Regions from separate parts of the Bradyrhizobium sp. CCBAU 21365 genome, predicted to be linked through region 1. Evidence: predicted binding sites of a transcription regulator. Region 1 holds the regulator's gene; the other holds the start of a gene.
The links. The regulator PhoB, encoded in region 1, activates phosphate uptake and scavenging genes when phosphate is short. The targets are predictions, from matches to a motif close to TGTCATNNANCTGTCAT.
Positions count from the first base shown of each region.

Region 2: a site for PhoB is predicted at 2,052-2,068, ahead of ugpB (sn-glycerol-3-phosphate ABC transporter substrate-binding protein UgpB). Genes of this name have one in related genera too.

Region 1 is NZ_CP030036.1:1,183,612-1,187,821, reverse strand. It holds gene XI02_RS05520 (aspartate aminotransferase family protein) at 1-854, opposite strand, end outside; gene XI02_RS05515 (GcrA family cell cycle regulator) at 1,342-1,854, shown strand; gene phoB (phosphate regulon transcriptional regulator PhoB) at 2,092-2,802, opposite strand; gene phoU (phosphate signaling complex protein PhoU) at 2,948-3,664, opposite strand; gene pstB (phosphate ABC transporter ATP-binding protein PstB) at 3,767-4,210, opposite strand, start outside.
Region 2 is NZ_CP030036.1:112,100-116,309, forward strand. It holds gene XI02_RS00500 (organic hydroperoxide resistance protein) at 14-439, shown strand; gene XI02_RS00505 (CaiB/BaiF CoA-transferase family protein) at 629-1,834, shown strand; gene ugpB (sn-glycerol-3-phosphate ABC transporter substrate-binding protein UgpB) at 2,124-3,440, shown strand; gene ugpA (sn-glycerol-3-phosphate ABC transporter permease UgpA) at 3,604-4,210, shown strand, end outside.

The sequences.
Region 1 (4,210 bases):
GCGACCGCGAGCGGATTGCCGCCGAAGGTCGAGCCGTGCGAGCCGGGCGCCATGCCTTCGGCCGCTTTCGCGGTCGCCAGCACCGCGCCGATCGGGAAACCGCCGCCGAGCGCCTTGGCCAGCGACATCACATCCGGCGTGACGCCCGTGCGCTTGTAGGCGAACAGCTCGCCGGTGCGGCCCATGCCGGTCTGCACCTCGTCGAAGGCGAGCAGCAGGCCGTGCTCGTCGCAGAGCGCGCGCAGCGCCTTGAAGAACGCCTGCGGCGCCGAGCGCACGCCGCCCTCGCCCTGCACCGGCTCGATCAGGATGCCGGCGGTGTGCGGGCCGATCGCCTTCTTCACCGCCTCGATGTCGCCATGCGGCACCTGGTCGAAGCCGTCCATCGGCGGGCCGAAGCCTTCGAGATATTTCGTCGAGCCGGTCGCCGCCAGCGTGCCCAGCGTGCGGCCGTGGAAGGCGCCCTCGAAGGTGATGATGCGGTAGCGCTCGCCATGGCCCTTGGAGAAGTGATAGTGGCGGACCAGCTTGATCACGCCCTCCATCGCTTCGGCGCCGGAATTGCAGAAGAACACGAAGTCGGCAAAGCTCTGCTCGCACAGCCGCGCGGCAAGCGCCTCGCCGTCCGGGCTCTTGAACAGGTTCGACATGTGCCAGAGCTTGGTCGCCTGTTCCTGCAGCGCCTTGACCAGATGCGGATGCGCGTGCCCGAGCGCGTTGACCGCGACGCCCGAGGTGAAATCGAGATAACGGTCGCCGTTGGTTGCGATCAGCCAGGCGCCCTCACCGCGCTCGAAGCCGAGATCGACCCTGGCGAAGACGGGGAGCAGATGCGACGTGGCAGCGTTGGTCATGGCGTTCACTGACGGTTTTTAAGCCGACAATTGCCGCGCGCCTTGACGCCAGCGCAGCAACGGCCAGCTTCGGAAAACAAAACGGCCGCCTTTGCGGGCGGCACGTGGCGGGCATTCTATGCTGCGGTCGGTAAGTGTCAATCGCCACGAAGTGGCCTTCCTGCAATGCGAAACGAGCGCAATCCGGAGCATTCCGGTGCGGTGGAAAAGCCTCATCGCGATGCTTAACTGTGTGGGAACATGTGGACGCACGGCCGCGGACTCTTGCGCCAGAGTCACGCCATATTGTAGCGTTTGGCCTGTCGGGTACGACATCTCGTGCGGCGGTACTGGACCCTCTAAGTAGCCTTCGTGTCTCGCGTAAACGTTCGGGCGCAACACCGTGCCCGGCGAGGGCTAAGGGATTCTGGCCGCAGGGATATTTGTCCAGATTGGCTCGCAGCGCCGCTCCAATGATTGGCCGGCGCTACGCGAAGGGAAGAATGCGATGACTGTATTGACCTGGTCCGACGATCGCGTCGAGCAGCTGAAGAAGCTCTGGGAGTCTGGCCTGTCGGCCAGCCAGATCGCGGCGGAACTTGGCAATGTGACGCGAAACGCCGTGATCGGCAAAGTGCATCGGCTCGGCCTCTCCGGCCGCGCCAAGGCACCCTCCACGGCCGCGCCGCGGCAGCGCAAGGCCCGCCCCGCCCAGCACATGATGCGGGTAGCGCGGCCGGTGTCGCGCGGCAACACCGCGCTGGCGCACGCCTTCGAGGTCGAGATGGAGCCCGATCCGATCTCCTACGACAATGTGGTGCCGATGAGCCAGCGGCTGTCGCTGCTCGAGCTCAACGAGGCCACCTGTCACTGGCCGGTCGGCGATCCCTCGAGCCCGGAATTCTTCTTCTGCGGCGGCAAGGCGCTCGCCGGCCTGCCCTATTGCGCGCATCACTCGCGCGTCGCCTACCAGCCCGCCGCCGATCGCCGCCGGCCGTCGGCGAAACCGCAGATCAAGTGAGCACTCGGGAAAAGACGGAAGAACTCAAAAACAAATCCCCGCGAAAGCGGGGATTTTTTTTGTCCGTAGCCCATTACATCACCGGCGTCGTCCCGGCGAAAGCCGGGACCCATAACCACTAATGCGTGTTGTTAGAAAGCCGTCTGGCCACGTGCCGATTACGCCGGCCGCGGCGTATGGGTCCCGGCTTTCGCCGGGACGACGCCGGTGATGCGGCTTGCGATGGCCACGCGCCCGTTACGGCTGCGGCTCGGCCTTGGCAAAGCGGTCGTCGAGCGCGTAGCCGGCGCCGCGCACGGTGCGGATCGGATCCTGCTCGCGGCCCGGATTGAGCAGCTTGCGCAGGCGGCCGATATGCACGTCGACGGTGCGCTCATCGATGTAGATGTCGCGGCCCCAGACGCTGTCGAGCAGCTGCTCGCGGCTGAACACGCGGCCGGGATGCTCGAGGAAGAATTCGAGCAGGCGATACTCGGTCGGCCCGAGATCGATCGGGCGGCCGGAGCGCGCCACGCGGCGCTTCTCGCGGTCGAGCTCGATGTCGCCATAGGTCAGCACGGTCGCAAGCCGCTCCGGGCTCGCGCGGCGCAACAGGCCCTTCACCCGCGCCAGCAGTTCCGGCACCGAGAACGGCTTGACGATGTAATCGTCGGCGCCGGTGGCAAGTCCGCGCACGCGCTCGCTTTCTTCGCCGCGCGCGGTCAGCATGATGATCGGAAGCTGCTTGGTCTCGGGCCGCGCCCGCAGGCGACGGCACAGCTCGATGCCGGACAGGCCCGGCAGCATCCAGTCGAGGACCACGAGGTCGGGAACGCGCTCCTTCAGCCTCGTGTCGGCATCGTCGCCGCGCCCCACCGTCTCGACATCGTAGCCTTCCGCATCGAGGTTGTAGCGCAACAGCGTCGTCAGCGCTTCCTCGTCTTCGACTACCAGAATGCGTGCGCTCATCGGTTTAAGTTCTTTCTCTGTGGTGATCCGTTGCCCAGACGCAAACCGAAACGCTTACTTCCTTGAGCATAGTCCCCGCGGAAACGATTTGTCGCGAGGATCATCCAGTTTCGCTCTTGCCGGTCCCGCACTTGCCGATCATGCCTCAGTTGCCCGGCACCGTGGTGGCAAAAGTGGTCATGTCCCCCTTCGGGCGCTTGTCGGTGATCTGCTGGCCCTCGATCATGTAGAACACGGTCTCGGCGATATTGGTGGCGTGATCGCCGATCCGCTCGATGTTCTTGGCGCAGAACATCAGATGGATGCAGAACGAGATGTTGCGCGGATCTTCCATCATGTAGGTGAGCAGTTCGCGGAACAGCGAGGTGCAGATCGCATCGACCTCCTCGTCGCCCTTCCAGACGTTCATCGCCGCCGGCAGGTCGTGCGCGGCGTAGGCGTCGAGCACCGACTTGACCTGCGACAGCACGAGGTCGGTCATGTGCTCGAGGCCGCGGATCAGCTTCAGCGGCTGGAAATCGCTCTCCAGCGCCGCGACGCGCTTGCCCATGTTCTTGGCGAGGTCGCCGATCCGCTCGAGGTCGGTCGCGACACGCATCGCGCTGACGATCTCGCGCAGGTCGATCGCCATCGGCTGGCGGCGCGCGATCGTCAGCACCGCGCGCTCTTCGATGTTGCGCTGCAGATTGTCGATCTCGATGTCGGCGGCGACCACGCGCTTGCCGAGCGCGACGTCGCGACGGATCAGTGCGTCGACCGACTCGGTAATCATCCGCTCGACCAGGCCGCCCATCTCGGCGACCAGGCGCGTCAACTCCTGCAGATCGCTGTCGAATGCCTTGGCGGTATGTTCAGAAGCCATCGCTTGTCTCCCTCAACCATGATCCCGGGGATCATGGTTTCGTGTCCTGAATTTTAGCATGATCCGATCGGAAAACCGGTTCCCACTTTTCCGGATCATGCTCTAGCCGAACCGGCCGGTGATGTAGTCCTGGGTGCGCCGATCGCTCGGTGAGGTGAAGATCTTGTTGGTGTCGTCGAACTCGATCAGCTCACCGAGATACATGAAGGCGGTCTTGTCGGAGACGCGCGCCGCCTGCTGCATGTTGTGGGTGACGATCGCGATCGTGTAGTCCTCGGAGAGCTCCTGGATCAGCTCCTCGACCTTGGCGGTCGAGATCGGGTCGAGCGCCGAGCACGGCTCGTCGAACAGGATCACCTCGGGGCGCACCGCCACGGTGCGCGCGATGCACAGGCGCTGCTGCTGGCCGCCGGAGAGCGACAGGCCGGAGGCGTTCAGCTTGTCCTTGACCTCGTTCCACAGCGCGCCGCCGCGCAGCGCCTTCTCGACCCGGTCGTCCATCTCGGACTTCGAGATCTTCTCGTAGAGGCGGATGCCGAAGGCGAT
Region 2 (4,210 bases), 1.1 Mb from region 1:
AAGGGAGACCACGATGTCTGTGAACGTGCTCTACAAGACCAGCGCCAAGGCAACCGGCGGCCGCGACGGCCATGCGGCAACGCTCGACGGCGCGCTCGACGTCAAGCTCACGACCCCGAAGGAGCTCGGTGGCGGCGGCGGCGCCGGCAACAATCCGGAGCAGCTGTTCGCCGCCGGCTATGCCGCCTGCTTCATCGGCGCAATGAAGTTCGTGGCCTCGCAGGGCGGCCCCAAGGTTCCCGCCGACGCCTCGGTGACCTCGACGGTCGGCATCGGCCCGCGCTCGGAAGGCGGCTTCGGCCTCGCCGTCGAGCTCGCGGTGTCGCTGCCCGGCCTCGCCCGCAACGATGCCGAAGCGCTGGTCGAGAAGGCCCACCAGGTGTGCCCCTATTCCAACGCGACCCGCGGCAATGTCGACGTCAAGCTGAGCGTCGTCTAATTCCACATCACGCAATGGTCCGCCGCGACACGTGGCGGACCATCGCTCTTTCAGCGGCCGGTTCGCTTGGCGAACGCATGCGCCGCCTGCTGCATGGGCCTGCGCCGACGGAAGCATTGCTGCCCCGGCTGAAGACCGTTAGCTCTGGGACCCTCGTTATCTGATCCCAACTGAGCGAAGGTTGCTTCCATGAATACCCCAGCGGCTACGGGCGCGATGACCGGCCTGCGCGTGATCGATCTGACGCGCGTGCTCGGCGGTCCGTATTGCACCCAGATTCTCGCCGACCACGGCGCCGACGTGATCAAGGTCGAGCCGCCCGCCGGCGACGAGGTGCGCGACTGGGGCCCTCCCTTCCATGACGAGGACGCGGCCTATTTCGTCGGCATCAACCGCAACAAGCGCTCGATCGGCCTCGACCTCGCCTCCGAGGGCGGACGCGCGGTGCTGATGAAGATGCTCGAGACCGCCGACGTGCTGATCGAGAATTTCAAGCCGGGCACGCTCGACAAATGGGGCATCGGCAACGACGTGCTGCGCGCGAAATTTCCGCGCCTCGTGCATTGCCGGATCTCCGGCTTCGGCGCCGACGGCCCGCGCGGCGGCAATCCCGGCTATGACGCGATCATCCAGGCGATGACCGGCATGATCGCGGCGACCGGCTCGCCGGAGAGCGGCCCGATGCGGATCGGCGTGCCGCTGGTCGACATCACCACCGGGCTCTACGCCACGATCGGCATCCTGATGGCGCTGTCGGAGCGGCAGCGCTCGGGGCTCGGCCAGTTCATCGAGACCACGCTGTACGAGACCGGGCTCGCGATCATGCATCCGCACACCGCGAACTATTTCATGCATGGCAAGCCGCCGTCGCTGACCGGCAACGAGCATCCCAACCTCGTGCCGTACGCGATCTTCCCGACCAAGACCGACAACATCTTCATCGGCGTCGGCAATGACGGCACCTTCCGCAAGCTCGCCAAGGAGATCGGCAAGCCGGAGCTCGGCACCGATCCGCGCTTTGCCCGCAACAAGGACCGCATCGCCAACCGCGATGCGCTCCGCGCCGAGCTGGCAGCGGTATTCAGCCAGCACGAGGCCGAGCCGCTGTGCAACCGGCTGCTCGCCGCCGGCCTGCCGGCCGGCCCGGTGCAGAAGATCGACCAGGCGCTGACCAACCCGCACACCATCCATCGCGGCGACGTCATCGAGAAGGATTGGTACAAGGGCGTCGCCTCGCCGATCCGCCTCGAACGCACCAAGCCGAACCTGCGCCGCACGCCGCCGAAGTTCAGCCAGCACGCGGCCGAAGTGCTCGGCGAGTTCGGCTACGCGAAGGACGAGATCAACGGCCTGGTTGAGAAGGGCGTGGTCTGCGGTCCCCAGCGCAAGCGCTAAAGGCGTTTCGAGCCTGTCCCGCACGTGATGCGGGATGGGCACCGGTTCGCGTCAGGACAAAGCTGGAGCGTCGGCCCGTCTCGAACCGGCCGACGCATCAACACTGCGGTGCAACGTCGCGTCCGGCGTTGCACCGCACGGAGCCGGCTGCGGTCTTCGCCTTTTTTACCGCTTCCCTTCGCTTCGGCTTCCCCCCTACCATGACTTTCGTTTATACGGTCATTTGAACGTCATCCGGCGCTGATAACGCGCGCAACGAAAGATGATGTTCCAATTGGGAGGGGTTTTGATGATCTTTCGACGACTAGGCGCTGCTGCGGCAGCCGCTGCCGCGCTTGCATTCGCGTCGCCCGCGTTTGCGGTGACCGAGATCCAGTGGTGGCACGCGATGACCGGCGCCAACAACGACGTCATCGTCAAGCTGGCCAACGACTTCAACGCCTCGCAATCCGACTACAAGGTGATCCCGACCTACAAGGGCGGCTACGCCGACACCATGAACGCCGGCATTGCCGCGTTCCGCGCCGGCAACGCGCCGCATATCATGCAGGTGTTCGAGGTCGGCACCGCGACGATGATGGCCGCCACCGGCGCCGTCAAACCGGTCTACAAGCTGATGGCCGACGCCGGCGAGAAGTTCGACCCGAGCGTCTATCTGCCCGCGATCACCGGCTACTACTCGACCTCGAAGGGCGAGATGCTGTCGTTCCCCTTCAACTCGTCGTCGACGGTGATGTGGGTCAATCTCGATGCGCTGAAGAAGGCCAACATCGCGGAGATTCCGAAGACCTGGCCGCAAGTGTTCGACGACGCCAAGAAGCTGAAGGCGGCCGGCTACGCCACCTGCGGCTTCTCCGGCTCGTGGGTCACCTGGGTCAATCTCGAACAGCTCTCGGCCTGGCACAATGTGCCGCTCGCCAGCAAGGCCAACGGCCTCGACGGCTTCGACACCGTGCTCGAATTCAACGGCCCGCTGCAGGTCAAGCATCTCGAGAACCTCGTCGAGCTGCAGAAGGACAAGACCTACGACTATGCCGGCCGCACCAACACCGGCGAAGGCCGCTTCACCTCCGGCGAATGCCCGATCTACCTGACCTCGTCGGCCTTCTTCGGCAACGTCAAGGCGCAGGCCAAGTTCAACTTCACCGCGGCGCCGATGCCCTATTATCCCGACGCCAAGGGCGCGCCGCAGAATTCGATCATCGGCGGCGCCTCGCTCTGGGTGATGGGCGGCAAGTCGGCCGAGGAATACAAGGGCGTGGCCAAGTTCCTGACCTTCCTCTCGGACACCGACCGCCAAATCTGGATCCACAAGGCCTCGGGCTATCTGCCGATCACCAAGGCCGCCTATGCCAAGGCCAAGGAAGAGGGCTTCTACAAGGACCAGCCCTATCTCGAGACCCCGCTGCTCGAGCTCACCAACAAGGAGCCGACCGCGAATTCCCGCGGCCTGCGCCTCGGCAACATGGTGCAGCTGCGCGACATGTGGTCGGAGGAGATCGAGCAGGCGCTGGCCGGCAAGAAGACCGCCAAGCAGGCTTTGGACGCCGCCGTCGAGCGCGGCAACCAGATGCTGCGGCAGTTTGAAAAGACCGCCGTCCGCTGACATGATGCCTTCGGGCATGATCCGGAAAAGCGCGCAGCGGTTTTCCGAAAAGATCATGCCCTGACGACAAGCTAAAGCGCGATGACGATCCGACCTCATCTCATCGCGCTTTAGGGCCATCAACCGGCAGGCCGCATCCGCTGCCTGCCCTTCTTCCGAGCCCATGCAAAAGCAAGCGATTTTCCAATCAAAGCTGTTGCCTTACGCGCTGGTTGCCCCGCAACTCGCGATCGTTCTGATCTTTTTCTACTGGCCGGCCGTGCAGGCGGTGATCCAATCCTTCCTGCTGCAGGACGCTTTCGGCCTCTCCACCAGCTTCGTCTGGTTCGAGAACTATCTCGATCTGTTCAAGGAGCCGGCCTATTTCGCGGCGATCGTCCGAACCTTCGTGTTCTCGTTCGCGATCGCGGTCTCCTCGCTGTCCTTCGCGCTGCTGCTCGCGGTCATGGCTGACAGGCCGCTGCGCGGCTCGACGCTGTATCGCACGCTGCTGATCTGGCCCTATGCGGTGGCCCCGCCGGTGGTCGGCGTGCTCTGGGTGTTCATGCTGCACCCCTCGCTCGGCGTGCTGTCGCGCTATCTGCGCGGCATGGGCGTCGACTGGAATCCGCTGCTCGACGGCGACCAGGCGGCGGCCCTGATCATCCTCGCCGCGGCCTGGAAGCAGATCTCCTACAATTTCCTGTTCTTCCTCGCCGGGCTGCAAAGCATCCCGAGGAGCGTGATCGAGGCCGCCGCGATCGACGGCGCCCGCCCGATGCGGCGGTTCT